Regions from separate parts of the Oceanimonas pelagia genome, predicted to be linked through region 1. Evidence: predicted binding sites of a transcription regulator. Region 1 holds the regulator's gene; each other region holds the start of a gene.
What was found. The regulator sigma-54, encoded in region 1, starts transcription at its own class of promoters, with help from an activator protein. The targets are predictions, from matches to a motif close to TGGCACNGTTTTNGCTT.
Positions count from the first base shown of each region.

Region 2: PU634_RS02905 (FlgO family outer membrane protein) is a predicted target of sigma-54. The motif match lies at 2,782-2,798, and genes of this name have one in related genera.
Region 3: PU634_RS00950 (superinfection exclusion B family protein) is a predicted target of sigma-54. The motif match lies at 4,870-4,886, and genes of this name have one in related genera.

Region 1 is NZ_CP118224.1:2,875,510-2,885,582, forward strand. Features, by position in the region: gene PU634_RS13795 (KpsF/GutQ family sugar-phosphate isomerase) at 1-500, shown strand, start outside; gene kdsC (3-deoxy-manno-octulosonate-8-phosphatase KdsC) at 497-1,051, shown strand; gene lptC (LPS export ABC transporter periplasmic protein LptC) at 1,048-1,596, shown strand; gene lptA (lipopolysaccharide transport periplasmic protein LptA) at 1,565-2,086, shown strand; gene lptB (LPS export ABC transporter ATP-binding protein) at 2,089-2,814, shown strand; gene PU634_RS13820 (RNA polymerase factor sigma-54) at 2,857-4,293, shown strand; gene hpf (ribosome hibernation promoting factor) at 4,318-4,605, shown strand; gene ptsN (PTS IIA-like nitrogen regulatory protein PtsN) at 4,608-5,054, shown strand; gene rapZ (RNase adapter RapZ) at 5,064-5,930, shown strand; gene PU634_RS13840 (HPr family phosphocarrier protein) at 5,917-6,192, shown strand; gene mgtE (magnesium transporter) at 6,211-7,572, shown strand; gene pmbA (metalloprotease PmbA) at 7,635-8,975, opposite strand; gene yjgA (ribosome biogenesis factor YjgA) at 9,079-9,600, shown strand; gene tldD (metalloprotease TldD) at 9,719-10,073, opposite strand, start outside.
Region 2 is NZ_CP118224.1:627,653-637,725, forward strand. Features, by position in the region: gene PU634_RS02885 (TraB/GumN family protein) at 1-499, opposite strand, end outside; gene PU634_RS02890 (SDR family oxidoreductase) at 546-1,376, opposite strand; tRNA gene PU634_RS02895 (tRNA-Arg) at 1,439-1,513, opposite strand; gene PU634_RS02900 (flagellar assembly protein T N-terminal domain-containing protein) at 1,590-2,723, opposite strand; gene PU634_RS02905 (FlgO family outer membrane protein) at 2,900-3,628, shown strand; gene PU634_RS02910 (LPP20 family lipoprotein) at 3,618-4,019, shown strand; gene flgN (flagellar export chaperone FlgN) at 4,035-4,448, opposite strand; gene flgM (flagellar biosynthesis anti-sigma factor FlgM) at 4,448-4,768, opposite strand; gene flgA (flagellar basal body P-ring formation chaperone FlgA) at 4,837-5,556, opposite strand; gene PU634_RS02930 (chemotaxis protein CheV) at 5,725-6,636, shown strand; gene PU634_RS02935 (CheR family methyltransferase) at 6,657-7,478, shown strand; gene flgB (flagellar basal body rod protein FlgB) at 7,542-7,943, shown strand; gene flgC (flagellar basal body rod protein FlgC) at 7,940-8,359, shown strand; gene PU634_RS02950 (flagellar hook assembly protein FlgD) at 8,363-9,046, shown strand; gene PU634_RS02955 (flagellar hook-basal body complex protein) at 9,059-10,073, shown strand, end outside.
Region 3 is NZ_CP118224.1:188,068-198,140, forward strand. Features, by position in the region: gene fusA (elongation factor G) at 1-2,046, shown strand, start outside; gene tuf (elongation factor Tu) at 2,111-3,295, shown strand; gene PU634_RS00940 (protein tyrosine phosphatase family protein) at 3,458-3,883, shown strand; gene PU634_RS00945 (bacterioferritin-associated ferredoxin) at 3,988-4,179, shown strand; gene PU634_RS00950 (superinfection exclusion B family protein) at 4,259-4,831, opposite strand; gene PU634_RS00955 (GlcG/HbpS family heme-binding protein) at 5,083-5,514, shown strand; gene PU634_RS00960 (TetR/AcrR family transcriptional regulator) at 5,679-6,299, shown strand; gene PU634_RS00965 (MFS transporter) at 6,305-7,699, opposite strand; gene xdhA (xanthine dehydrogenase small subunit) at 7,927-9,372, shown strand; gene xdhB (xanthine dehydrogenase molybdopterin binding subunit) at 9,365-10,073, shown strand, end outside.

The sequences.
Region 1 (10,073 bases):
CCACCGCCACCCTGGCCATGGGCGATGCCCTGGCGGTGGCGCTGCTGGAAGCCCGCGGCTTTACCGCCGACGACTTTGCCCTCAGTCACCCCGGCGGGGCCCTGGGCAAGCGGCTGCTGCTACGGGTAGCCGACGTGATGCACAAGGAAGAGCGGGTGCCCAGAGTAAGCCTGGATACCCTGGTTATCGACGCCCTGCTGGAGATCGGCCGCAGCGGCATGGGCTTTACCGCCGTGGTCGATGGCGAAGGCCGGCTGGCCGGCATCTATACTGACGGTGACCTGCGCCGCACCCTGGACCACAAGATAGATGTGCACAACACCCGCATCGCTCAGGTGATGACCCGCGGCTGCACCACTGTGCCTGCCGGCATGCTGGCGGCGGAGGCGGTCAAACTGATGGAAGAGAAAAAAATCAGCGGCCTGCTGGTGCTGGACGACGACCAGCGCCCGGTCGGGGCCTTTAACATGCACGATTTGCTGCGCGCGGGAGTGATCTGATGACGGTACAAACCCTGTACGGCGCCGTAACCAGGGACGTCTGGCAGCGGCTCAAGGACATTCGCCTGCTGATCTGCGATGTGGACGGCGTGCTGTCCGACGGCATGATCTACCTCGGCGACGAGGGCGAAGAATACAAGAGCTTTTGCACCCGGGACGGTTTCGGCATCAAGGCGGTGCTCAACGCCGGCATCGAGGTGGCGGTGATCACCGGACGCAGCTCGCGCATCGTCAGTGATCGCATGAGCGCCCTGGGCGTGCGTCACATTTATCAGGGCCAGAGCGACAAGCTGCACAGCTACGGCGAACTGCTGGACCGCCTGGTGCTCACGCCGCAACAGGTGGCCTACATCGGCGACGACGTGGTCGATCTGCCGGTCATGCAGCACTGTGGCCTGGGCGTGGCGGTGGCCGATGCCCACCCGCTGGTACTGCAGCGGGCCGGCTACACCACCCGCACTCCGGGAGGACACGGCGCGGTACGTGAACTGTGCGATCTGCTGCTCGATGCCCGTGGCCTGCTGGATCAGGCCGAGGGCATGAGCGTATGAGCCGCCAGACCTGGCTGTTTGGCGGCCTGTTCGTGGTGGCCCTGGCCACCTGGCAATGGTTTGGCACCGACCGCAATGCGCCCGCCAGCGAGCAGGATTTTCAGCCGGACTTCGTCGCCACCAACCTCACCAGCGTGCAGTATAACCGGTTGGGGCTGCCCTACCGGGGCATGCAGGCGGAGCACGCGGAGTACTACGAATCCCTGTCCATGACCCTGATGAAAAAACCTGTTATCTTGCTTTATTCCCCCGACGGCCGGCCCCAGTGGCGGCTGAGCGGAAATAACGGCACCATCAACACCGGCGACAACGCCGTGCTGACCGGCAACGTGGTGGGCAAGGGGCTGCAACCGGATGCCCTGGTGGAAACCCTGACCACCGAATATCTGGAAATGGACTTTATCAACAATCGACTGCGCTCCAACCAGAGAGTGCGGCTGGAAAGCCCGCAATACCAGGCGGAAGGCACGGGCCTGCGAGGCAAGCTGGATCAACAAACGGTGGAATTACTGAATGAAACCCGGGCAACTTATTTCAATCCTTAGTCTTGGCGGCCTGCTGGGCCTGGGTCAGGCACAGGCCAGAGACAGCGACTTTCGCCAGCCGGTGACCATAGACGCCGGCCGTCAGCTGGTAGAGCTGGCCGACAACAAGGTCACCTTTATCGACAAGGTGGTGGTCAAGCAGGGCAGTATAGACGTGCGTGCCAACGAGCTGGTGGTGATCCGCAACGAGCAGGGCCTGCAGTCGATGACCGCCAAGGGCAGCCCGGCCACCTATGAGCAGATCCTCAACAACGGCAAGCCGGTGCATGCCGAGGCCCGGGAAATTCACTACGACATGCGTGCCCGTACCATCACCCTGATCCGGGACGCCAAGCTCAAGCAGAACGACAATATCGTCACCGGCTACCGCATTCGCTACTTTATCGACAAGGAACAGATGGAAGCCGAAAGCCAGGGCGGCAAGGACAGGGTCACCACCATCTTCCTGCCCGACCAGGTGCAGGAGTTCGACAAGCAGGATAACAACTGAGCATGGCGATACTGAAAGCGCGTGGGCTGCAGAAAAGCTACAAGGGCCGCAAGGTGGTGGCCGACGTCAGCCTGACCGTCAACACCGGCCAGATCGTGGGCCTGCTCGGCCCCAACGGCGCCGGCAAGACCACTTCCTTTTACATGATAGTGGGCCTGGTGCAACGGGATGCGGGCAGCATCACCATAGACGGCCAGGACATCAGCCACGAGCCCATGCACGCGCGCGCCCGCGCCGGCATTGGCTACCTGCCTCAGGAGGCGTCCATTTTCCGCCGCCTGAGCGTGGCCGACAACCTGATGGCGGTATTGCAGACCCGCAAGGATCTCAACGCCGACGGCCGTAACGAGAAAATGGAACAGCTGCTGGAAGAGTTCAACATCACCCACATTCGCGACAGCCTGGGCATGAGCCTGTCCGGCGGCGAGCGCCGGCGGGTGGAGATCGCCCGGGCGCTGGCGGCAGATCCACGCTTTATTCTGCTCGACGAGCCCTTTGCCGGTGTGGATCCCATTTCTGTGATAGACATCAAGAAGATCATTCTGCACCTGAAGGATCGGGGCCTGGGTGTGCTGATCACCGACCACAACGTACGCGAAACCCTGGACGTGTGCGAAAAAGCCTATATTGTCAGTCATGGCCACCGCATCGCCGCCGGCACGCCGGCGGAAATCCTGGCCAATGAACAGGTCAAAAAGGTCTATCTCGGCGAACAATTCAGCCTTTGACGGCACCGCAATGCGGTTTATCAGGAAGGATGCTGCAACGAAATGAAGCCAACTCTTCAGTTACGCCTGGGCCAGCAGCTGACCATGACCCCCCAGTTGCAACAGGCCATTCGCCTGCTGCAACTGTCCAGCATGGAACTGCAACAGGAAATCCAGATGGCACTGGACAGCAATCCCCTGCTGGAGCAGGAAGAGCCGGACAGCATCAGGGTTGACGACAACCGCAACGAAGAGCAGATGGCCTCCGACACCGCCATGGAGCGCAACCAGCTGTCCGAAGAGCTGCCCATGGACACCAGCTGGGAAGAGGTGTACACCGCCTCTCCGGTCAGCGGCGGCGCGGGCCTGCCGGAAGGGCTGGAAGACACCGTCTACCAGGGCGAAACCACCGAGAGCCTGCAGGATTACCTGACCTGGCAGATGAACCTGACCCCCTTCAGCGACACCGATCAGGCCATTGCCCTGGCCATTATCGACGCCGTGGACGACGCCGGCTACCTCACCGCCAGCATCGATGACCTGCTGCAGGCGGTATCGGCGGAGGAGCTGGGCATCGAGGCCGATGAGGTGGAAGCGGTACTCAAGCGCATTCAGCACTTCGACCCCATCGGCGTGGCCGCCCGCAGCGTGCAGGAGTGCCTGAGCATTCAGCTCGAGCAGTTTCCCCCCGACACGCCCTGGCTGGCCGAGGCCCGCAATCTGCTGGCCCAGCACATGGACCTGCTCGGCAACCGGGACTACCGCAGCCTGCAGCGCAAGACCAAACTCAAGGAAGACGAACTGCGTGAGGTGCTGGCACTCATTCAGCAGCTCGAACCCAGACCCGGCAGCAGTATCATTCAGGGCGATTCCGAATACGTGATCCCCGATGTGGTGGTCACCAAACGCAGCGGCGTCTGGGTGGCGGAGCTCAACCCCGAGGCCATGCCCAAAATACGCCTCAACCAGACCTATGCGGCCCTGGCCAGCAAGCCCCGCAACAGCGAGGACGGCCAGTTTATCCGCAACCACCTGCAGGACGCCAAGTGGTTTCTCAAAAGCCTTGAAAGCCGAAATGAGACGCTGCTCAAGGTTGCCAATTGTATTGTTGAACAACAACAGGCATTCTTTGAGCATGGAGAAGAGGCCATGAAGCCCATGGTGCTGAACCATGTGGCCGAAGCGGTGGAGATGCACGAGTCCACCATCTCCCGGGTGACCACCCAGAAGTTCATGCACACTCCCAGAGGCGTGTTTGAACTCAAGTATTTCTTCTCCAGCCATGTGGGCACCGACGATGGCGGTGAGTGTTCTTCCACGGCAATTCGCGCCCTGATCAAGAAACTGGTCGGGGCGGAAAACCCGGCCAAGCCGCTGAGCGACAGCAAAATCGCCCAGTTGCTGGCCGACCAGGGGATTCAGGTGGCCAGGCGAACCATCGCCAAGTACAGGGAGTCACTGGCCATTCCCCCTTCCAATCAGCGCAAACGCCTGGTTTAAAGGCAACGACAGAAGGAAGACGTTATGCAAATCAACCTGACCGGACACCATGTCGAAATCACCGATGCACTCCGTGATTATGTAAACAGCAAGTTTTCCCGGCTGGAACGCCATTTCGATCACATCACCAATGCGCACGTCATCCTCAATGTGGAAAAAATGCAGCAAATCGCCGAGGCCAAGCTGCATGTGAGCGGCGGCGAGCTGTTTGCCAACGCCCAGCACGAAAACATGTATGCCGCCATCGATGGCCTCATCGACAAGCTGGATCGTCAGATCATCAAACACAAAGAGAAGCTCAAGCAAAAATAACCATGGAAGTCGCCGACATACTGAGCAGGGGCTGCACGCGCAGTGCGGTTCCCTGCACGAGCAAAAAACGTGCTCTGGAAATCATCAGCGAGCTGGCTGCCGAACATCTCCACATCGGCAGCCAGCCGCTTTTTGACTGTCTGCTGGCCCGGGAAAAAATGGGCAGTACCGGCATTGGCAACGGTATCGCCATTCCCCACGGCCGCATCGGCAACGACAACAAGGCGACGGCCGTTTTGCTCACCTTTGCCGAGCCGGTGGAGTTCGACGCCATCGACAATCAGCCGGTCGGCCTGGTGTTTGCCCTGCTGGTGCCGGAGCAGGAATGCAAGCAGCACCTGAAAACCCTGTCGCTGATCGCCGAGAAGCTCAGCAACAAACAGGTATGCCGGCAATTGCGTCAGGCCGGCAGCGACGAAGAACTCTACCAGATCATGATTTCAGCCTGAGGAGTCAACATGCAGCTGGTGATCGTCAGTGGTCGTTCCGGGTCGGGTAAGACCGTGGCCTTGCGGGTGCTCGAAGATCTCGGCCACTACTGCGTCGACAACCTGCCGGTGGCGCTGCTGCCGGAGCTGGTGCGGCTGCGCCGGGACAAGCCCGGCGCGGTGGCGGTGAGCATAGACGTGCGCAACCTGCCCGACAGTGCCGAGCAGCTGGAAGCCTTTCTGGCCGAAGTACGGGCCATGAATGAGGTTCAGCTTTCCAGCATTTTCATCGATGCCGACAACTCGGTGCTGATCCGCCGCTTTGGCGATACCCGCCGGCTGCATCCGCTGTCCCGCCACAGCCTGACCCTGGACGAGGCCATTCGCGAGGAAACCCACCTGCTGGCGCCGCTGTCGTCGGACGCGGATCTGCGCATCGACACCTCAAGCTTGAGCATTCACGACCTGAGCGAAATCATTCGCGAGCGCATTCTGGGCAAAAAGGAAAAGGAGCTGAACTGGGTGTTCGAGTCCTTTGGCTACAAGTACGGCGTCTCCAAGGACGCCGACTTCGTGTTTGACGCCCGCTTTCTGCCCAATCCCCACTGGATTGCCGAGCTGCGCCCCTACACCGGCCGGGATCAGCCGGTGGCCGACTACCTGGGCAGCCAGCCCGAGGTCATGAAATACCTGTGGCAGCTGGAAAACCTGCTGATCACCTGGATGCCCCACCTGGAGCGCAACAACCGCAGCTATGTCACCGTGGCCATCGGCTGCACCGGTGGCCAGCACAGATCCGTGTTCATTGCCGAGCAGCTGGCCCGGGTCTTTACACAACTGGGCAAGAGCGTGCAGTTGCGCCACCGCACCCTGGAAAAACGCCATGCCGAAAATTGAACGCAACCTGCAGATCGTCAACAAACTGGGGCTGCACGCCCGGGCCGCCATTCAGCTGGTGCAACTGACCCAGCAGTTCGACGCCGAGGTCACCGTGTGCAACCAGCAAAAACAGGCCCCCGCCAACAGCGTGATGGGCCTGCTGATGCTGGAAACCGCCCAGGGTCACGCCATTCGCGTGGTGGCGGACGGGCCGGATGCGGAAGCGGCCATGAACGCCGTGGCCCGGCTGGTGGCGGATCGTTTCAACGAATCGGAATAACCCTCAGCCGGACGCCGAATGACAGAACCACAGGAACAAAGCAGCACGCCGGATCACCTGGAGACCATTACCCAGGCGCTGAACAGCGGCATGTTCGTGCACGTGCGCCGAATGCTGCAGCAAATGCGCCCGGGCGACGTGGCCTGGCTGCTGGAAGCCTCGCCCAGCCCCAGCCGCAAGGTGCTGTGGCAGTTGATCGATCCCGACGATTACGGTGAAATTCTGGAAGAGCTGTCGGAAGAAGTACGCGACGGCATTATTCGGCTGATGGAGCCGGAAAAACTCGCCAGCGCCCTGGAAGACATGGAGTCGGACGATCTGGCCTATGTGCTTCGGGATCTGCCCGAGCAGCTGTTCAATCAGGTGCTCACCGAAATGGACGAGCAGGACCGGCACCGCGCCGAACTGGCCCTGTCCTACCCGGAAGACACCGCCGGCTCGCTGATGAACACCGAGTTCATCACCCTGCGCCCGGACGTCACCATCGATGTGGTGCTGCGCTACCTGCGGCGGCACACCGAGCTGCCGGAAGGCACCGACACCCTCTATGTGGTGGATAACGACAACCGGCTGCTGGGGGACATTTCCCTCGCCAGCCTGGTGGTGCAGTCTCCCACCACCACGGTGGCGGAGGCCATGGACACCTCGGTGGAAGCCATTCCCCTGACCATGACCGACACCGACGTCGCCAACCTGTTTGAACGCCACGACTGGCTGTCGGCGCCGGTGGTGGACGAAAACAACCAGCTGCTGGGGCGCATCACCATCGACGACGTGGTCGACATCATTCGCGAGGAAGGCGAACACTCCATGATGGGCATGGCCAAGATGGACGACGACGAGGACACCTTTGCCCCCGTGCTCACCAGTGCCCGCCGTCGCTCCTTCTGGCTGACCATCAACCTGGGCTCGGCGCTGGTGGCCGCCAGCGTGTCCAACATGTTCGAGGAAACCCTGTCCCAGCTGGCCACCCTGGCCATTCTGATGACCATAGTGCCCTCCATGGGAGGCATTGCCGGCAACCAGACCCTGGCGCTGGTGATCCGGGGCATGGCGGTAGGCCATATCGGCGACAGCAACGCCCGCTGGCTGCTCACCAAGGAAGCCCTGGTGGGGCTGATCAACGGCATGCTGTGGGCCCTGGCCATTTCGGTGGTGGTGGCACTGTGGAAAGGCAGCTGGGAAATCGGCCTGGTGATCGCCGCCGCCATGTTTATCAACCTGTCGGTGGCAGGCCTGGCCGGCGCCAGCATTCCGCTTATTATGAAACGCTTTAATATCGACCCGGCCCTGGCCGGCTCCATGGCCCTGACCACCATCACCGACACCGTGGGCCTGCTCTCCTTCCTCGGCCTGGCCACACTTATCCTGTTGCACTGACCGGGACTAGGGACTGACTGTATGGGTTCCAATCCCCAGTCACCCGTCCCCGATCCCGGTTTTTACTGTCCTGCAATCTTCATATTGTCGATCAGCACGGAGCCGGTATGCAGGCTGGAGCGGGTTTCCACGTCGGTGCCGATGGCCTGAATGCCGGCGAACATGGTTTTCAGGTTACCGGCAATGGTGATCTCTTCCACCGGGTAGGCAATTTCGCCGTTCTCTACCCAGAAGCCGGCGGCGCCCCGGGAATAGTCGCCGGTGACGATGTTCACCCCCTGCCCCATCATTTCGGTCACCAGCAGGCCGGTGCCCATTTGCTTCAACAGTTCGTCATGGCTCTGGCCGCTGCTCGACACCGTCCAGTTGTGAATACCGCCGGCATGGCCGGTGACCGGCAGGCCCAGCTTGCGCGCCGAATAACTGGTCAGCAGGTAGGTCTGCAACACGCCGTTTTCGATGATGTTGCGCTCAAGGGTACGCACCCCTTCGTTGTCGAACGGAGCACTGGCCAGCCCCTTGTGGAGGTGCGGCTGCTCATGAATGGTGAGCCAGTCGGGAAACAGTTGCTCGCCGCAGGCGTCGAGCAGAAAGGATGACTTGCGATACAGGTTGCCGCCACTGATGGCCATCACCAGATGGCCAAACAGGCCCGAGGCCACGTCCGGATGAAACAGTACCGGCGCCTGGGTGGTGCCGATCTTGCGGCCCCCCAGACGACCGAGGGTGCGGCTCACCGCCTCGTCGGCCACCTTTTCTGGCGCCCACAGATCGTCAAAGTGGCGGGCCGAGGTATAACCGTATTCCCGCTGCATGTCGCCATCCTGCTCGCCGATGAGCACACAGCTCATGCCGTAGCGGGAGCCGGCATAGCCCTTGATAAAGCCGTGGCTGTTGCCATAGACCCGAATGCCCACATTGGCGGAAAAGCTGGCGCCGTCCGACTGCTTGATGCGCTTGTCCCGGCCCAGTGCCGCGCGCTCACAGCGCAGTGCCAGCTCGATGCCCTCGGCGGGCTCCATGGCGCGGGGAAAACACAGCTCAAGCGCGGGCGCCTCCCAGGCCAGCTGATCGGCATCGGCCAGGCCGGCGTGAGGATCGGCGGTGGTGTAACGGGAAATATCCAGCGCCGCCGCCACGGTGCGGGCAATGGCGTCGGGACGCAGATCCGAGGTGGAGGCCGAGCCCTTGCGGCCGTCCCGGTACACGGCGATGCCCAGGGCACCATCCTTGTTGAATTCAATGTTTTCCAGCTCGGCATTACGGGTATTGACCGACAGCCCGGTCTGCTTGCTGATGGACACTTCCGCCGCCTCGGCACCCAGGCGTCTGGCGCTTTCCAGCGCCTGCTCTACCGCCAGCTCAAGCTGGCGCTGTTCGGTTTGAATCTCTTCGGGAGTCATAATGAATTCGCTGGTTCCGTTTGCAGTTAGCATAACAGACCCCTGCGCCCCTTGGGAGAAGCTGGTAGAATAATCGCAATCCACGATCTGCAAGAGAAATGCCATGCGCCATCACGACGACCATCCCGACCACGACGACGACATCGAGTGGGTCAGCAAGAGTGAAATGAAGCGGGAAAGCCACGCCCTGCAGCAACTGGGCATGGACCTGGTCAGGCTCAAGGCCAGCGATCTGGCCAAGGTGCCGCTGGATGAAGAGCTGAAGGACGCCATCGCCCTGGCGCACAAGCTGTCCAACAAGCGCGAGGCCCTGCGCCGCCACCTGCAGTTTATCGGCAAGCTGATGCGCAGCCGCGACGTCACCGCCATTCGCGAGGCGCTGAATGCCTTTGATCAGAAGAACGCCGTGGTCAATGCCCACTTTCACCGGCTGGAGCAGTGGCGGGACAGGCTTATCCGCGAGGGCGACAAGGCCGTGGACGCGCTGCTGGCCGAGCACCGTGGCCTGGACCGGCAGAAACTGCGCCAGCTCGCCCGCACCGGCCGCAAGGAGCAGGCCGCCGGCCTGCCACCCAAGGCCTACCGGGAGCTGTTCCAGTACCTGAAACAAAACCTGGAGCCGTAAGAATCTGGTTGCCGCTGCGCGGCAATTTGCGGGCAGGCTGTCCCTATTCAGGGACAAGACCCGCGCTCCCAATAACAACGCCGGCATTATGCCGGCGTTTTTTGCTTTCAGGGGCGGCTTACTGGGTGCCGCCCACCGTCATACGATCCAGCTTGAGGGTAGGCTGGCCCACCCCGACCGGCACGCTCTGGCCGTCCTTGCCACACACGCCCACACCGGCGTCCAGGCTCAGATCGTTGCCCACCATGGACACCTGGCTCATGGCCTCGGGGCCGTTGCCGATCAGGGTCGCGCCCTTGATCGGCGCGGTCAGCTTGCCGTCCTCGATCAGGTAGGCTTCCGAGGCGGAGAATACGAACCGGCCCGAGGTGATGTCCACCTGACCACCGCCGAAATTGGGGGCGTAAATACCCTTCTTCACGCTGCGAATGATCTCTTCCGGTGGCGTCTCGCCGGCCAGCATGTAGGTGTTG
Region 2 (10,073 bases), 1.3 Mb from region 1:
ACAGCAGTCCCATCACCAGCGCCGGCTGCTCCAGCCCGGCCACCGGCAGTTGCCGGTCCCGGGCCAGCAGCCGCAGCTGCATGTCGACGCCCTGGCGACTGTGAAAACCCAGCTCGGCGGCGCGCAGCTGGGTCAGTTGCAGGGCCACAAACCAGGGCGGCAGCTCGCGCAGGGCCGGGCGACCGCTGCGGGCCACGGCCTGCTCCAGCTCGAAGGCCAGCCGGGGGCCGAGCCGCTCGCGCCAGTCGGTATCGCGTTCAATCAGGTGGGCGAAGTCGTTAAAGTGAAGGGCAAGGGGGTCGATTTCCAGCAACAGCAGCTCGCTGCTATCCAGCGCCGCGAGCAGGGCCGGCGGCAGGGTGGCAAGGCGTTCATCGGCAACATGAACCGAGCCGAACAACCACAGTTGCCGCTCTCCCTTGGTGGCCTGCCACAGAGCGGGGGCGGCCAGTGCCTGAGTGCACCACAGCCACAGTAAAAAATGCAACATCCGTTTCATGAGACTCTCCGCTTGGCATGCCAGCCGTGATGATAAGAGGTGGACGTCAGCCGCCGGCCTTCAGCATCAGCCGATCCAGTGCCCGGTCGCTCAGCAACCGGCGCAGCCAGCCCAGCATGATGGTGGGACGGGTGACCGGATAGCGGGTTTTGGGACGGTCGCTGGTGAGGGCGTGCAGCAGGGGCGGCAGGCAGGCGTCCGCCGGCAGGCTGTAGCGGGAGCCGGGGCCGGGTTTTTCCAGCCGGGCCAAGGTCTGCTGATAGCCGGCCTTGTGCCGGCTGTGCGCCATGTCGATATGGCGCAGAAAGGCGGCTTTGGCGTTGGCGCGAAAGCGGGTTTCAATGGGGCCGGGTTCCAGCAGGCTGACATGCACACGGGTGCCGGCCAGCTCCAGCCGCAGGGTGTCGGTGTAACCTTCGAGGGCGAACTTGGTGGCATTGTAGGCGCCGCGGTATTGCATGGCCACCAGCCCCAGCACCGAGCTGTTCTGAATAATGCGGCCTTCGCCGGCCTCGAGCATGAGCGGCAGCACCAGCCGGGTGAGGTGGTGGGTGCCGAACAGGTTGGTGTTGAACTGCTCGCGCAGGGCCGCGGTGGGCAGATCTTCCAGGGCGCCGGGCTGGCCATAGGCGCCGTTGTTGAACAGGCCGTAGAGTTGGCCGCCGGTGAGCGTGAGGGCCTGCTCCAGGCCGCGCTCTATGCTGGCGTCATCGGCCAGATCCAGTTGCACCGCCCTGAGCCCCTGCTGTTGCAGCTGCGCCACGTCCTGTTCGGCCCGGGCCGAGGCGATAACCTGAAATCCCCGGCGGTGCAGGTAATGAGCGGCGGCGTGGCCAATGCCGGTTGAGCAACCGGTGATCAGAACAGACTTGGTCATGAATGGCTCCCGTTATCAAGCTGGGGCCAATGTAGCAGAAAAGGCGCGGGAGGATCGATGGCTGGCGTCCCCGGCAGGAATCGAACCTGCATCTAACCCTTAGGAGGGGCTTGTTTTATCCATTAAACTACGGGGACAAGGCCGGCACAATATTGCAAATTTCGCCTGAGGGTGCAACGTCGTGCCGAGCGTTTGGCGGTTATTCGAGCAGGATTACAGCTGGGTCAGGCGATCGCCGGGCATCACCGCAATGCGTTTGGCCTCGGCGCCGGCCGGCACCAGCAGGCTGTAGTCGGCATGGCTTTGCTGCACCACAAAGGCGGCCTGTGATGCCGTTTCGCTGTAATAGCCCGGCGTCAGCTGACGGCGGTGAGTGAGGGTGAATCTGTCTCCCACCTGAATGCCCTCGCGCCGGCCCAGATCCATCAGTATGCCTTCCTCCGACTGTTGCACTATGTTGCCCACCGCCTTGAGACAGGCCTGGGCCTTGATCACGTCCTGGCTGATGCTCGCCAGCAACTGCTCCACCGCCAGACCGTAACCGGACTGCCAGAATGCCTGTTCATGCACATTGACCCTGTCGTGCTTTTTATAGTCCCAGCTGGCGCGGGTCTGATAGCGGCGTTGCAGCAGCACGTCGCCGGTCAGGCTGTCTTCCAGGGTGATGCGCATGCGAAAGGCCCGGGGAATGTCGGAAAAGGTCCACTGGGTCCAGTGTCCGTCCTCGATGCTGATGTCTTCAATCACGCCGCTCAGTAACAGCCGGGACTGCTGTGTGCCGGCGAGCACATCGCTGCCCCGGCGCAGGCCGGCCGTGCGGGGCAGGGCCGGGTCGGTATCCAGGCCAAGGGCAAGGGTCGACGTAATATTGACGCTGGGCTCCAGCCGGCTGGCCAGCCGCTGGGCCAGTGCCGTGCCCAGTTCATAGATCTGCCCGGTGGCGCCCTGCTGCGGATGCAGCAGGGTGATGGGCGTCAGGGTCATGCCCGGGCGATAACGACCGGCGCACTGCTCCTGGCGGCGCTCGCCGGGCCAGATGTCGGCCCGTACCGTCAGCCACAGCCGGCCCTGCTCCCGGTGCTCGTTCAGGATCAGGTAGTCCATCAGCTCGCCCTGGGCGGAAATATCCAGTTGCTGGCCGGCAAAGGCGCCGTTGGTGGCCGACTGCACCGTGCTGAGAGAGGCGCCCGACTGCAGCAGCGCATCGCTCAGGGCCTGCTCCAGTGCCTGCTGGCGGGCGGTGTCAACTCCCAGACTGAGCGGCGCCGAGCCTTCGGCCTGATACCAGTCGGCCCGGGCGAGCAACGGAAACAACAGCAACAGTGAAGCAAGGTTTTTTCTGAGCACGGATGCATCCTGTCAAACGGTGAGCCGCCCTTAAAAAGTCGCGGTCCCAGTGAGAATATGGCAAGGTTTATGCAAAAACCTTGCCGGGCACATGGCCGCAACCTGGCCTGAAAGCGTAAAGTTGACGCTCCACTGGCCGATATACACTCAGTTTCTTTTGCTTCGGGAGCCTGTGAATGACAAGAGCCCTTATCCTGCTTGCCGTGCTGGGATTGTCCGCCTGCACCGGTCAGCCCCGGTTCGACGGTCAAAACCATTACCTGCCTCATGATCATGCGGCTCACTACGTCAGTCACCAGGCCCTGGGGGAGCAGCCGGCGCCGGCCCGTTCGCCCCGGCACAGTCAGGACGGTGTGCCCATGCGCATGAGTGCCGGCACCCGCAGTGCCCATCTGCCCGAGGCCGGGCCCTCGCTGGTGGGGGGCCAGACCCAGTTGCAGCGGCACATGTCGGCCCTGGCGCACCGGCTGGTGGCCTCGGCCCACAATATGAACCGGCAGGCAGGCATCGCCGTGAGTGGTTTTGTCAGCCAGGAGGACTACACCAGCCAGGACGAGTTCAGCCGGCTGCTGTCGGAAACCATGATGTTTCAGCTCAATCAGTACGGGCTGAAGGTGGTGGACTTCAAGGCGCTGCCCTTTATTCGCATTACGCCCGAGGGGGATGTGAGCACCAGCCGGGACTACCGCCAGCTGAGCGGGCGCATCAATGCCCAGTATCTGTTGCACGGCACCATCAGCGACACCCAGGGCGGCAAACTGATCAATGCCCGGCTGATCTCCATGGCGGATCACGGCATTGTCAGCAGCGCCCAGCAGTTTGTGCCCGATTATCTGGTGGCGGCCATGCTGAATACGCGCGGTCCCGAGATCCCCGACTACATCAGGAAACGCTATGAAAAATAAGCTGATTGCCCTGCTGGCACTGGTCACCCTGGCCGGCTGTGCCGGCCAGGGAAGCGCCGGTAGTCCGGCCCGGAATCATCTTTATGCGGTGGGTTATGCTCCCATCAGCCTGCAGCGCCCGGCGGACTACCAGCAGAAACTGCTGCATGCCATGCGTGCCTCGCGTCTGGACGCCTACCGGGAGCTGAGTGAGCAGCTGAGCGGAGTGCGGGTATCGAGCTCCAGTCAGCTCGACAGTCATATTCTGCAGGACGGCACCGTGAGTAGTGCCAGCCGGGGGGTGGTGCGCGGAGCTCGGGTGGTGAACAGCTATCCCGACGGCGACATGTACGTGACCGAACTGGAACTGGATCTGGCGCTGTATCAGAAACTGCGCCGGGATGGATTATAAGACAGCGGCGGCGGCTCACACCTTGAAGCCGGCCCCCTTGTTGATGCCCCGGGTGTGGCCTTTCTGATCGTAGGTCATGCTCTGGCGCTCGTGCAACCGGCTTAAAATATTGGCCAGCTGGCGGGTGCCGGCCAGGGACTGCTCCAGTACCTGCTCGGCCACCTGGTTGCGTTCCCGGCACCGTGCCATGAGGGCGCGCAGGGCATCGACCCGGGATTGATGGGTGGTTTTCAGTTGTTCCACCTCGGGGTGAGCGCACAGACTGGCGTCGGTGGCCTGAATATCGAGCAGCAGTTGTTGCTTTTGCTCGGTGAGGGGGGGCAGCTCCAGCGCCTTGCGCCGAACGATAAGCTGAAGCTCCCGTTCGGTCAGCTCAAGCAGCCGCTCGAGTTGTTCCTGTTGTTGTTGCAGCAGCGTATCAAGACTCATTAATACAGGGACTCTATGTCTTGCTCCAGATTGATGATGTTTCCGGCCAGCCTGTCGGCGTTCACCTTGTAGCTGCCGTCGTTAACCGCCTTTTTCAGGGCTTCCAGCCGCGCGCTGTTATCGGCGCCGGCACCGGCCTGCAGGCTTTGCTGCACGCGGCCGAGCTGTTTTGCTTCCGGGGTCAGGGTCACTTCGTCGCGGCCAGCCATGGTCTGGGCACGATGGTCTGTGCCGGTGCTGGCGGTACCGCTTTTTTGCGGGTACCTGTTGCTGACCGACGGGCCGTTATGAAATCCGGGGGGGAGCTTGTCGATGGCCATAAGATTCAATCCTGATTCGCTGCTGTCAGCCTGGTTATCGGCCGGCCTGTAAGCAACTTTAGCAGAATTTACAGTCCGACTCTCACCACCCCTGCCTCGCTGATCCGCCCCTGGATCTGGCGTCCGGAACGGCTGTTGCGAATGCGAATGGACTCATTAAAGCTGCCGTCTTCCTCGGCGATGCCGTCGGTGCGTATCGACAGCCCGCCGGTTTCGGCCACTATGGTGACCCTGTCGCCCTTGCACACCACACACAGCTGGCTGGCCAGCACCGGCCGGCCCGGGCGCAGATCCCGTTTGCTGCGGGTGCCTAGCAACGCTTGAATGTCGTCAAATACATCGCCGCGCAGCAGCACCTCGTCCTGGTAGCTTATCTGCAACTGTCCGGGCTGCAGCAGGGTATTGCGGGCGATGGGAACTGCAGCGGTCACCACCGGTTTGAGAATGCGCACCCGCACCGGCACAAACAGGCTCCAGCCCGGCTCTTCGTGGCACTGCACAAAAACGTGGGTGTTGCGCCGGACCTCGCCGGCTCCGCGAATGTCGGCGGTAAGCAGGCCCGGGCATTCGGTCAGTTGCAGGCGGGTGTCTATGCTGGCGGCTTCCACTTCAACCTGGTCCCGAGGGCCGGCGGCCACAAAATCACGCACATAGTCTTCGGTGTACTGGCGAACCTGTTCGTGCACACCACCCCAGGCCACCAGCGGTATGGTGGTCAGCAGCATCAGACTCAGCCGGGCTGCAAAGGGAAAACGACCTCTGTGCCGGGAAAAAAAACCGTTAAGCATCTTCACTCCATCGCCGATAACGCCTTCATCGCGGATCTTGACTGTGCCGGGCTCAAGTAGCGCTGACACCTTGCCGGTGTTAAGCTAGGTGACGGCAGATTACTAATTATGCATAAAATATGCCATGCACCTTGGCGTGGCGTTATGAATCGTTCTGGAGGCGGAATAATGGCGGGAGTACTTGACTCGGTAAACCAGAGAACCCAGCTGGTGGGCCAGAACCGGCTGGAATTGCTGCTGTTCAGGCTCAATGGCCGCCAAAGATTTGGCATCAACGTCTTCAAGGTCAAGGAAGTGCTGCAATGCCCCCGGCTGAGCAGCCTGCCCCAGCGTCATCCGGTGATTCGCGGCGTGGCCAATATTCGTGGCCAGACCATCTCCATTATCGATCTGAGCAAGGCCATGGGGGGCCGGCCCATCGAGCAGACCGACAACAGCTTTGTAATCATCTCCGAGTACAACCGTTCGGTGCAGGGCTTTCTGGTGCACTCGGTAGAGCGCATTATCAACGTGAACTGGGAGTCCATTCTGCCGCCGCCCAAGGGGGCCGGGCGTTTCAACTACATGACCGCCGTCACCGAAATTGACGGCGAGCTGGTGGAAATTCTCGACGTTGAAAAAATCCTCGATGAAATTTCCCCGGCCAGCACCGAAGTGAACGCGGACATCATCGAGCAGTCCCTGCATCAGGGAGGGCGGCACAAACCCGTGCTGATTGCCGACGACTCCTCGGTAGCCCGCCGTCAGGTGCAAAAGGCGGTGGAATCCCTGGGGCTGGAGTGCATTGTCACCGAAAATGGTCGCCAGGCCCTGAACAAGCTGGTGGAGCTGGCCGGGCAGGGCCCCATTCACGACCAGTTGTCGCTGGTGATTTCCGATGTGGAAATGCCGGAGATGGACGGCTATACCCTGACCGCCGAAATCCGCAATAATCCGGCACTGAAAGATCTGCACGTGATCCTGCACACTTCCCTGAGCGGCGTGTTTAACAAGGCCCTGGTTGAAAAGGTCGGGGCCGACAACTTTATTGCCAAGTTCCAGCCCGATGAGCTGGCCTCGGCCGTTAACAACGCGCTCTGAGCAAGGTGTAACGTACACGGATGAAAAATTTCACCGACGAGCAGTACTCGGCGTTTTGCCGGTTTCTGGAAAGCAACACCGGCATCGTGCTGGGTGACAGCAAGCAGTATCTGGTAAAGAGTCGTCTGGCGCCTCTCATGGCGCGTTTTGGTATCGAGTCCATGGGGCAGTTGCTGGAGCGCTCCATGCAACTGCGCGAGCGGGAGCTGAAAACCGCGGTGATCGACGCCATGACCACCAACGAAACCCTGTGGTTTCGGGATAGCTACCCCTTTGTTCAGCTCAGCGAGCGGTTGTTTCCCGAGCTGGCCAGGCCCGGCAAGTCTTTGCGCATCTGGTCGGCGGCCTGCTCCTCGGGGCAGGAGCCTTACTCTATTGCCATGACCGCCCAGGAATATTCGGCCCGGCGGCCAGGCAGTTTGCCGGGGCTGCAAATTCTTGCCACCGATATTTCCGCCACCATGCTGGAGCAGTGCAAAACCGGCATTTACGACAGCCTGTCGCTGGCCCGCGGCCTGTCGCCGGAGCGGCGCAGCCGTTTTTTTACGCCGCTGGATAACGGCCGCATGCAGTTGCAGGCAAGCATCAGAAACATGGTCAGCTTTCGGCCCTACAACCTGCTTGACAGCTATGCCTCACTGGGCAAGTTCGACATTATTTTCTGCCGTAACGTGCTGATTTATTTCTCTCCCGAGAACAAGTCCAAGATCCTCAACCAGTTTGCCGGCGCACTTAACCCCGGTGGCTACCTGCTGCTGGGGGCGTCGGAATCCCTCACCGGTCTGTCGGATCGGTTTGACATGATCCGTTGTACTCCCGGCATCATCTACCGTCTCAAATAAATCTGGCACACCTTTTGCTTTATTAGGGACCATTACCGGGTCACGACAAAGCAGGAGGTGGCGGTGACGATTTCTTTCGACAAGGCGTTTGGCATTCACCAGCATGCGCTGGTGGCTCGTTCCGAACGGGCCGAGCTGCTGGCCGGCAACCTGGCCAATGCCGACACGCCGGGCTACAAGGCCAAAGACATGGACTTTCAGGCCGCCCTCAGCCAGGCCCAGGGCGCTCAGGGGTTTTCCCTCAACCGCACCAACAGCCGCCATTTTGCCGTTGAACTGGCGCCGCCCGGCGCTGTGCAGTACCGGGTGCCTACTCAGCCCGATACCGGCGACGGCAATACGGTAGACGTGCAGGCCGAGCGCACCAGTTACATGGAAAACGCCCTGCAATACCAGGCCTCGCTGGAGTTTCTCAACAGCAAGATTTCCGGCCTGCTGAAAGCGATCAAAGGAGACTCAATGTGAGCCTTTTTAAGGTATTCGATATTTCCGGCAGCGCCATGAGCGCCCAGTCGGTCCGCCTGAACACCACCGCCAGTAACCTGGCCAACGCCGACAGCGTGAGCTCCAGCATCGATCAGACCTACCGGGCTCGCAAGCCGGTGTTTGCCGCCGATCTCGACAAGGCACTGTCACATCGTCAGGAAAGTGTCGGCGTCAAAATCATGGGCATAGTGGAAACCGACAAGCCGCTGCAAAAGGAGTTCAATCCGGATCATCCCCTGGCCGACGCCGAGGGCTTTATCTACAAGCCCAATGTCAACGTGGTGGAAGAGATGACCGACATGTTGAGTGCCTCGCGTAACTACCAGACCAATGTGCAGGTGGCCGACGCCGCCAAGCAGATGCTGCAGCAGACCCTGCGGCTGGGCAAGGGGTGATAAATGAATATATCCGGATATATTAACGGACTGCGGGAAACCGAGCCGGTTGACCTGGGAACACCCAAGGATCAGCAGCTGAAACAGGAAGACTTCTTTCAGCTGCTGACTCAACAACTGGCTTATCAGGATCCGTTCAAGCCGGCGGACAACGCCGACATGATCAGTCAGATGACCGCCTTTTCTACCTCTGAAGGCATTGCTTCCATGACCAAGCAGGTAGAAAGTCTTAATTCGGTCATGACTTCCAGCCAGGCCTTGCAGGCGTCCAGTCTGGTGGGGCAGCGGGTGCTGTTGCCGGTCAATACCGGACACTGGGATGGCAAGGCACCGGTTGATGGGGTAATTGTAACGGGTTCCGGGGTCGGTAACCTGACCATTACCGTAGAAAATGAAAAGGGGCAGACGGTGCGTACGCTGAACCTGACAGGGCCACATAAAGGCAACGTTCCCTTTACCTGGGACGGGCTGAATAATAACGGTGAAGCACTTACGCTGGGAAATTACAAATTTAAGGTAAACGGACTGGTCAATGGCGCCGGTACCGAGCTGAATGCGTTGGTTTTTGGCAAGGTCAGCAGCGTAACCCTGGGCAGTGGCACCAGCCCCAACCTGGTTAATGTTGTAGGTATGGGCGGTGTGCCGCTTGACAAGGTTCTTGAAATAGCCGGCGGAACGTCTGCGTGAGGAGAATGAATTATGTCGTTTAATATTGCTCTCAGTGGCATTAATGCTGCCCAGAAAGACCTGGATGTAACAGCCAATAATATCGCTAACGTCAATACCTACGGTTTCAAGGAATCCCGGGCCGAGTTTGCCGATGTTTATTCCAACTCGATTTTTGCCAATGCCAGAACCCAAACCGGTAATGGCGTGCAAACGGCAGCGGTGAGCCAGCAGTTTCATGAAGGTGCGTCGCTTTATACCAATAACCCCCTCGATATGCGTATCAGTGGCCAGGGTTTTTTTGTGGTGGGGGACGAACTCAACAGCAGCCAATACACATTAACCCGCGCGGGTGCTTTTAAACTTAATAATCAGAACTATGTGACCAACTCCCAAGGTCAGTATCTGCGGGTATATAACGTGGACGCACAGACCGGGGGAGTCAGTAACCTGGGGCTGGGAGAAACCACGCCGCTGCGGATTCCTCAGGCGGCAGGTGCGCCGGAAGCCACCCGTAACATTACCACCAGCCTGAACCTGGACAAGGGCAGCAAATACCTTACCGCGTCCGGTACCTCTGCCATTCTGGCCGGAACTCAGGTATTGCCGCCCAGCCGCCAGAGTTCAGCCAGTGTTACCCTGAATGATGCTCCCGTTTTTCCGCTTACCATTAATACCGGGGGAGTGACGTTAGAGGTAACCGCCGCCAGCTATCGTCCCTGGCAGGGAGAAAGTCAGCCTTCGAGAACCACCATCACCCTGCCGGAAGGCACCTATAGCACCCTGTCGCAGGTAGAAAGCGCCATCAACCTGGCGTTGAAAAACACCGCACCTCAGGCCGGGCAGGTGGCGTTAGCGACCGATGCCAATGGCAAGCTGCAGATTGCTTCACGAACCAAGGGAGAGGGAGCTTACATTGATGTGAGTTTGCCCACAGAGCTGGGCAGTGGGGCAAATAGCCAGTGGATCGATAATGGCACCAGGGATTACAGTACCAACAACCTGACCTTTAATATCAGCGTTGATGGCACGCCCAATGTGGCAGTAA
Region 3 (10,073 bases), 900 kb from region 1:
ATTGACGCCGGCAAGACCACGACCACCGAGCGCATCCTGTTCTACACCGGTGTAAGCCATAAACTGGGTGAGGTTCATGAGGGCGCCGCCACCATGGACTGGATGGAGCAGGAGCAGGAGCGTGGCATCACCATTACGTCTGCAGCGACCACCTGTTTCTGGGACGGCATGGATCACCAGTTCCCCCAGCATCGCATCAACATCATCGACACCCCCGGACACGTGGACTTCACCATTGAAGTGGAACGTTCCATGCGGGTGCTCGACGGTGCTGTCATGGTATATTGCGCCGTGGGTGGTGTTCAGCCCCAGTCCGAGACGGTATGGCGTCAGGCCAACAAATACCACGTTCCCCGTATTGCCTTCGTCAACAAGATGGACCGTACCGGTGCCAACTTTCTGCGCGTGGTCGAGCAAATCAAGACCCGCCTGAAAGGGACGCCCGTGCCGGTGCAGCTGCCCATTGGCGCCGAAGAGCACTTCAAGGGCGTGGTTGACCTGGTCAAGATGAAGGCCATCGACTGGAACGACGACGACAACGGCACCACCTTTGTCTATCACGACATTCCTGCCGAGCTGCAGGAGCTGGCCGAGGAGTGGCACCAGAACCTGGTGGAAGCCGCCGCCGAAGCCAGTGAAGAGCTGATGGAAAAGTACCTGGAAGAAGGCGAGCTGAGCGAGGAGGAGATCAAATCCGGCCTGCGCAGCCGCGTGCTCAACAATGAGATCATCCTGGTGACCTGTGGCTCCGCGTTCAAGAACAAGGGCGTACAGGCCATGCTCGACGTGGTGGTGGAATACCTGCCGTCGCCGGTGGAAGTACCTGCCATCGCCGGTGTGAAGGAAGACGGCGAAACGCCCGACACCCGTCCCGCCGACGACGCCGCGCCCTTTGCGGCGCTGGCGTTCAAGATCGCCACCGATCCCTTTGTGGGCAACCTGACCTTCTTCCGCGTGTATTCCGGTGTGGTCAACACCGGCGATACCGTGGTGAATCCGGTCAAGGGCAAGCGTGAGCGCATTGGCCGCATCGTACAGATGCACGCCAACAAGCGTGACGAGATCAAGTCCGTGTGCGCCGGCGACATCGCCGCCGCCATCGGCCTGAAGGACGTGACCACCGGCGACACCCTGTGTGCCCCGGAGGCGCCGATCATTCTGGAGCGGATGGAATTCCCCGAGCCGGTGATCTCCGTTGCGGTCGAGCCGAAAACCAAGGCCGACCAGGAGAAAATGGGTCTGGCCCTGGGCCGCCTGGCTCAGGAAGATCCCTCGTTCCGGGTCTGGACCGACGAAGAGTCCGGTCAGACCATTATCGCCGGCATGGGCGAACTGCACCTCGATATCATCGTGGACCGCATGAAGCGCGAGTTCAAGGTGGAGGCCAACGTGGGCAAACCCCAGGTGGCCTTCCGTGAAACCATTCGTGGTTCCGTGGAGCAGGAAGGCAAGTTCGTGCGTCAGTCCGGCGGTCGTGGTCAGTTTGGTCACGTCTGGATCAAGATCGAGCCCCAGGAAGAGGGCGCCGGCTACACCTTCGTGAACGCCATTGTGGGCGGTGTGATTCCCAAGGAATACATTCCGGCCGTGGACAAGGGCATTCAGGAGCAGATGAAGCAGGGCGTGCTGGCAGGCTACCCGATTGAAGACATCAAGGTAACCCTGTTCGACGGCTCGTTCCACGATGTTGACTCTTCCGAAATGGCCTTTAAGATCGCCGGCTCCATGGCGTTCAAGGCGGGTTTCATGAAGTGTAACCCGGCTCTGCTCGAGCCCATGATGAAGGTGGAAGTGGAAACGCCGGAAGACTATATGGGTGATGTGATCGGCGATGTGAACCGTCGTCGTGGCATCATCGAAGGCATGGAAGACGGCCCCAGCGGCAAGATTGTGAACGCCCTGGTTCCGCTGTCCGAAATGTTCGGTTACGCTACCGACCTGCGTTCGCAGACTCAGGGCCGTGCTTCCTACTCCATGGAGTTTGCCAAGTACGCCGAAGTGCCCGCGAACATGGCCGAGGCAGTCATTGCTGCCCGCCGAGGTTAATTAATCTTTGTTAAATCTTCCCGTCCGTCGTTTCGGACGGGAGCAAATCAGGAAGGACTAGTCCGTGTCTAAAGAAAAATTTGAACGTACGAAACCGCACGTTAACGTTGGTACCATCGGCCACGTTGACCACGGTAAAACCACTCTGACCGCTGCCATCACCAACGTGCTGGCCAAGAAGTTCGGCGGTGCCGCCCGTGCTTTCGATCAGATCGACAACGCTCCGGAAGAAAAGGCCCGTGGTATCACCATCGCCGCTTCCCACGTTGAGTACGACACCGAAACCCGTCACTACGCTCACGTTGACTGCCCCGGCCACGCCGACTACGTGAAAAACATGATCACCGGTGCTGCCCAGATGGACGGCGCGATCCTGGTAGTTGCCGCCACCGACGGCCCCATGCCGCAAACCCGTGAGCACATCCTGCTGGCTCGCCAGGTAGGCGTTCCTTACATCATCGTGTTCATGAACAAGTGCGACATGGTTGATGACGAAGAGCTGCTCGAACTGGTTGAGATGGAAGTTCGTGAACTGCTGTCCGAGTACGATTTCCCGGGCGACGACATTCCGGTTATTCAGGGCTCTGCTCTGAAGGGCCTGGAAGGCGATGCTCAGTGGGAAGAGAAAATCCTGGAACTGGCCGCTGCTCTGGATTCCTACATCCCCGAGCCCGAGCGTGCCGTTGACGGTGCCTTCCTGCTGCCGATCGAAGACGTATTCTCCATCCAGGGTCGTGGTACCGTTGTTACCGGTCGTGTAGAGCGCGGTATCATCAAGGTGGGTGAAGAAGTTGAAATCGTGGGTATCAAAGACACCACCAAGACCACCTGTACCGGCGTTGAAATGTTCCGCAAGCTGCTGGACGAAGGCCGTGCCGGTGAGAACGTAGGTGTTCTGCTGCGTGGTACCAAGCGTGAAGACGTTGAGCGTGGTCAGGTTCTGGCCAAGCCGGGCTCCATCACCCCGCACACCGACTTCGAATCCGAAGTATACGTACTGTCCAAGGACGAAGGTGGCCGTCACACTCCGTTCTTCAAGGGCTACCGTCCGCAGTTCTACTTCCGTACCACCGACGTGACCGGTACCATCGAACTGCCGGAAGGCGTTGAAATGGTTATGCCTGGCGACAACATCAAGATGGTTGTAAGCCTGATCGCCCCCATCGCGATGGAAGACGGTCTGCGCTTCGCTATCCGTGAAGGTGGCCGCACCGTAGGCGCCGGCGTTGTAGCCAAGATCATCAAGTAATTGATGTCTGGCGCAACCCGCGCTGCAAAAAAGGAGGCTTCGGCCTCCTTTTTTCGTTCTTGCGCTTGTGTCCATGCCTTTATGTTAATAATTTCTAATTTAAAGGCATGGCTGCCGTGCTCAGGTGAGCCGTGCAGATGAGACATCAGCGAGGACAGGTACATGGACATCAGACAGGTTACTCCGGACTTTGCGGTGGCGGATCAGGTGACCGCCGGCGATCTGGCTCGGCTTAAGGCGCTGGGATACCACACCCTGATCTGCAACCGCCCCGACGGCGAAAGCGCCGGCCAGCCAGCCGCCGAGACGCTGGCCGGACAGGCGAGGGCATTGGGCTTTGCCTGGGAGTGGATACCCATCAGCTCCGGCGACTTTACCGACGAAGCCATCAATGGCTTTGCTGCCGCCCTGGAGCACCATCAGGGCCCGGTGCTGGCGTTCTGCCGCACCGGTACCCGCTCCATCACCCTGTGGGCGCTGTCGCAGGCAGCACGGCAGCCGGCAGAGGCGCTGCTGCAGCAGTGCGCCGCCGCCGGCTATGACCTGTCGGCGCGGAAGGAGCAGCTCGTTGCCAGGCGGCAAGACTGAGCCCGGCATCATGTTGTGAGCCGACGTCGTTTTTTTCAACAAAATTAACTTGCACTGATAACTGCTATCATTTAGATTTGTCCTGAACGCGGAGGACATTATTCATGTATGTGTGTTTGTGCAAGGGCATTACCGAACGCCAGTTGAAAGAAGCCATTGCCGAGGGGAATACCGAGTTTATGGATCTCAAGCGTGAGCTGGGGGTCGGCTCCCAGTGCGGCAAATGCATTCCCGTGGCGCTGGCCATTCTGGCGGAAGAAACCGCCAAGAACGCCGTCTATTACGAAGTGGCCTGACCGCCTCCGCTCCCCTCTGCAAAAGCTCCTTCGGGAGCTTTTTGTCGTTATGGGCCGGAAAGCCCGTACGCCGGTCCTCTTAGCCCCGACCCAGCTGCTTGTAGGCGTAGCGGGGCCGTGTGTTCAGGATCTGGCTTTTCTGCTCTTCGGTCATGTTGGACGGGTTCAGCCCCAGCACGCGAAAGGTGAGCAGAGGGCGGGCTTCCAGGGTGATCATCAGTGGCTTGATGGCCTGCAGACTGTGTTCACCCGGTTCGCCGTAGGCATAGGTGAGAATGCCCTGCTCCAGCAGATTTTTGACGCTGGGCTCGTTGACCGGCAATTTTATGACGCTGCGGCGCTGGATCACAAACTCCCGCAATACCGCCTTTTCGCTGGCATCCAGGTATTCCAGCAGCTCTTTCAGCAGCTTTTGCCGGGTCAGCCGTTGTTTACGATAAAACACATGCTGGAACAGCAGCAGGGCGCCAATGGACAAAAAATAGGTGGCCGACAGTACCATGGCCAGCACAAACAGCAGCCGGTATTCCCCCAGCCAGGCGCCAAAGGGGCCGGAAAACAGCCGCTCCGGCAGCAGGGTGATCATCAGGCAGCTCAGCATCAACCAGCACATGAACCAGTTCAGCGTGGAAACCTGTCGCAGCTCCGGCATTGTTTTGTTCTCCGTTGAATGATGCCTGTGCCGGGGTTGAGCAATATTCGTGCCATAAGCATAGTTGTGAAGGCGGCGACTGGCGTCAGGGGGCTCATGTTAAAAATGCGGCCGGGGTAGCGCAAAGGTGACGGGAAAATTATCTTTATATTAAACGTATACAAATATCTGTTAACTTTGTCGCGATTTTGTGTTTTATTAGTCTCCAGTTGGTAATACTTTAGTATGGCTAGACAGGGAGTCATTGAGTAATGAATACGGTTTCACTTGAACAGGCACTGGCAATCACTCAGGGCGCGCTGCAACGAGGCAAGGAAATGTCGGCGGCGCCACTGACCGTGGCGGTGCTCGACAGTGCCGGAGTGCTGGTGTCGCTGCAGCGGGAAGATACCGCCAGCTTGATGCGTCCCGATATCGCCATTGCCAAGGCCTGGGGCTCCATTGCGCTGGGCCGCAGCTCCCGTGGTCTGGCAGAAATGGCGGCAGCCCGGCCGGGCTTTATGCAGTCGCTCAACACCCTGGGTGAAGGCAAAATTCTGCCCGCACCGGGTGGTGTGCTGATCCGCGATGAAAACAATCTGATCATCGGTGCCGTGGGCATCACAGGTGACCTGTCCGATGTGGACGAGGCCTGTGCCGTGGCCGGCATCGAAAAGGTGGGCCTGAAGGCCGACTGCAGCTAACCGGCATTGTTGTACCAACCTGTTGTTTTGGTCGAGGGGTAACCTTGGTTACTCTTTTTTCGCGCTCACCTGTGGTGGGCGTTTTTTTTATGCATTTCGGCCGGATTCCGGTATGGTTGGCAAAAAACACAGCCACCCGGTGTGGCCGGAGCCTAAAAACAAGCATGTCACGGATAAGAGCCAAAAACGAAGAAAAGATCATACGCGCCGCCAGCCGGGTGTTTGCCGAGCATGGCTACGCCGCCACCAAGACCGCCGATATCGCCAAACTGGCGCAGTTGCCCAAGCCCAACATCTATTACTACTTCGGCAGCAAGGAAAACCTGTACCGGGCGGTGCTGGAGAGCGTGACCGAGCCGCTGCTGGCGGCCTCGGCCCCGTTTGAGGAAAACACGGATCCGGTGGTGGCGCTGACCGCTTACATTCGCGCCAAGCTGCTGATCTCCCGGGACTACCCCCATGCCTCCAAGGTGTTTGCCAGCGAAATCATGCACGGCGCCCCGCACCTGCCGGAAGACATCATCGCCCGCCTGAGTGCGCAGACTCAGGCCCTGAGTGACAAGCTGAGTCACTGGATGGGGCAGGGGCTGATCGCCCGCCTTGAGCCCCGGCACCTGCTGTTTGCGATCTGGGCCTCCACTCAGACCTACGCCGACTTCAACTGGCAGATCACCATGGCGCTGGGCAAGGAAGAGCTGGACGACGGCGATTTTGATCAGGCCGCCGAGGTGATCACCCGGCTGGTGATTGAAGGTTGCCGGGTGAGGCCACTGGCCGAGGCCTGAACCCGCTAGCCGGGCTGATTCTTGGCCTGGTTGCCCAACTCCCGATCCGGCATGGCAAATCCCAGCAGCAAGCAGATAAGGCCATAGGCCGACAACGAGGCATACACAGATGTCGTCCAGTCGGTGAGCTGCTGCTGGTACTGCCAGCCCAGCCAGATAACCCCGAGCGTACCGCCCAGGGAGCGGCAGAAGTTCATCAGTGCCAGCCCCGCGCCCAGCTGGTTGGATGGCAGGGCGTTCTGCACCGCAATGGAGCAGGCTACTATCAGAAAACCGATGCCGATGCCGCCGGCAATCAGGCCGCCATAAAGCCAGATCCCGTTCAGCCACTGGCCGACCAGCCCCCACAACACCACGCAACCCAACCCCAGCAACAGCCCGCCGGCCCATGGAAAGGGACGGCAATAACCCGCATGGGCGATGCGTTTGCCGCTGACAAAGGTGCCGGCGGTCACGCTCAGAATAAACCACAGCAACACGCGGCTGGTGTCATCCGGGCTCAGCCCCCGCTGCTGTTCCAGCGCCAGCGGAACATACACCAGCAGCCCCAGGCGCACCCCTTCCGACAGCGCCAGCAGCAACACCGCAATGGCCATCAGCCGGTTGCCGAGCAGACGCAGCGGCAGCACCGGGTGCGGATGGTGCCATTGTTGCACCAGTAACAGCAGGCTGAGCAGGGCGGCGCCGGTCACCAGAGCCGGTTGAAACGGCGCCAGGGCCGGCAGCAGCTCGGCGGTATGGGTGGACAGACCCCAGCCGGCCCCGGCCAGCAGCAGCAGTATCATGCCTGCATGATCCGGCGTGCTGCGGGCGCCAGCGTGCCCCAGTCCCTGTAATGCCCGGTAGCTTACCGCCATCGCCAGCAGTCCCAGAGGCAGTTTGAACAGAAACAGCCAGCGCCAGTCAAAGCGGGCTACCAGAAAGGCCCCCAGCAGTGGCCCGGCGATACTGGACACCGCAAACAGGGTGGAGATCAGCCCCTGGTAGCGGCCCACCTGACGGGGCGGAATCACGTCGGCAATGACCGCGAACGACAGCGCGATCAGACCGCCGCCGCCCAGCCCGGTGAGCAGCCGGGTGGTCAGCAGCAGTGGCAGGCTGTCGGTGAGCGCACTGGCCAGAGAGCCGATGGTAAAGAGCCCAAGAGCGGCGGTCAGGCAGGGACGACGGCCAAAACGATCGCTCAGCCGGCCATACACCGGCATGGTCAGGGTCATGGTAAACAGGTAACCGCTCACCAGCAGCGGCGCCAGGGCGGGTGCGTCAAAAAGTTGCCCCAGGCGGGAAATGGCCGGCATCAGCAGGGTGATCTCGAGCGCGCCCAGCATGATGGCCAGGGCCACACCGGCAAACACCAGGTGCGCCTGCCGGCTCTGCCGGTGTGTCTTTGTTTCAGACATGATAAACATTGCTCCCACTACACTTGAAGAAAAGGCCGCATGCCCGGCTGAGGTAGTGCCTGAAAATTGCATTTACAGCAGGCAGTTAACTATGAAGTGGGCATCAGTCGCAACCCGGGTGTAAATTTTTTGTTGACCGGGAGGTCAGATTTTAATTTAATTAGATGTGAAGATATTAACAACTCATTTGTTCGGCCAGACGCTGTAACCCCTGAAGGAGGCAAGCCGTGATCACCTTTCTGTTAAATCAGGAGCTGCGACAGGAACAAGACCTGTCCCCCAACATGACGGTGCTCAATTATCTGCGCACCCGCGTCGGCAAGACCGGCACCAAGGAGGGCTGCGGCTCGGGAGACTGCGGCGCCTGTACCGTGGTGCTGGGCGAGCGCGACGGCGATCGCATTCGCTACCGCTCGGTCAACTCCTGCCTGACCTTCGTTTCGGCGCTGCATGGCAAGCAGCTGATCACCGTGGAAGACCTGAAGTCGAAAGACGGCCGCCTGCACCCGGTTCAGCAGGCCATGGTGGACTTCCACGGTTCCCAGTGCGGTTTCTGCACCCCGGGCTTCATCATGTCGATGTTCGCCCTGAGCAAGAACAAGCCGGCGGCCAACAAACACGACATTCTCGAGGCGCTGGCCGGCAACCTGTGCCGCTGCACCGGCTACCGCCCCATCGTGGATGCCGCCAGGGCCATTGCCGAGCAGCCCGGCCTGGCCGATGAGTTCTCCCGCTACGAGCAGGAACTGGTGGCCCGGCTGGCAAAGATCGAGACCGACACCCTGGTGACCCTGAGCGGCGACAACAAGGTGTGCTTCTCGCCCACCAGCAGCGACGAGCTGGCTACCCTGCTGATTGAGCACCCGGATGCCCGGCTGCTGGCCGGCGGCACCGATCTGGCGCTGGAAGTCACCCAGTTTCACCGCGAGCTGCCCAAGATGATTTATCTCGGCAATGTCGCCGAGATGAAGACCCTGGAAGAAACCGACGAGGCCCTGATCATCGGTGCCGCCCGTAGCTTAAGCGACAGCTATGAGGCCCTGAGCACACTCTATCCCGACTTCGGCGAGCTGCTGCACCGCTTTGCCTCGTTGCAAATCCGCAATCAGGGTACCCTCGGCGGCAACATCGGCAACGCTTCCCCCATTGGTGATGCACCGCCGGTACTGATTGCGCTGAACGCCACGCTGGTGCTGCGCAAGGGGAACGCCGTGCGCGAGCTGCCGGTGGAAGACTACTTCCTCAGCTACAAGGTCACCGCCCAGGAACAGGGCGAGTTTATTGAACGCATTATCGTGCCCAAACCGGCGGCCCATCAGCACTTCAGGGTGTACAAGCTGTCCAAACGACTGGACGACGATATTTCCGCGGTCTGCGGTGCCTTTAACCTGACCATTGAAAACGGCATCGTCACCGACGCCCGCATCGGTTTTGGCGGCATGGCGGCAACTCCCAAACGCGCTGCCGGCTGTGAGCGGGCACTGGTGGGGCAGGCCTGGAACATGGCCACCGTCAAGACCGCGATGAAGGCCCTTGAAGCCGACTTCGAGCCGCTGTCGGACTTTCGTGCCAGCAAGGAATACCGCACCAGAACCGCGGCCAACCTGCTGTACAAGTGCTTTATCGAGCAACAGGATCTGAAACTGGAAACCAGGGTGACGTCTTATGTCTAACAAACCTCAGAACACGCTCACCATCGACGAAATGATGGCGAAGATCAAACAGGAGCTGCAAACCGGTGTGGGCCGCAGCGTGCCCCACGACAGCGCTGCCCGGCAGGTATCCGGCGAGGCCCAGTACATAGACGACCGGCTGGAGTTTCCCAACCAGTTGCACGTGTACGCCCGGCTGTCCGACAAGGCCCATGCCCGCATCACCAGACTGGATGTGAGCCCCTGTTACGACTTTCCCGGCGTGGCCATTGCCATTACCGCCGACGATGTGCCCGGCGAGCTGGACATCGGTCCGGTGCTGGCCGGCGATCCGCTGCTGGCCGACGGCAAGGTGGAATATTACGGCCAGCCGGTGCTGGCGGTGGCTGCCAATGATCTGGAAACCGCGCGCAAGGCCGCCATGGCCGCCATCGTGGAATACGAAGAGCTGCCGGCGGTGCTGTCGGTGGAAGAAGCGCTGGAGAAAGAGCTGTTTGTCACCGAAAGCCACAAGCAGCAGCGGGGTGACTCTGCCGCCGGCCTGAAAAAGTCCAAACACGTGATTGAAGGCAGCCTGCATATCGGCGGTCAGGAGCACTTTTATCTGGAAACCCAGATAAGTTCGGTGGTGCCCACCGAAGACGGCGGCATGATGGTGTTTACCTCCAGCCAGAACCCCACCGAGGTGCAGAAGCTGGTGGCCAGCGTCCTGGACGTGCCCA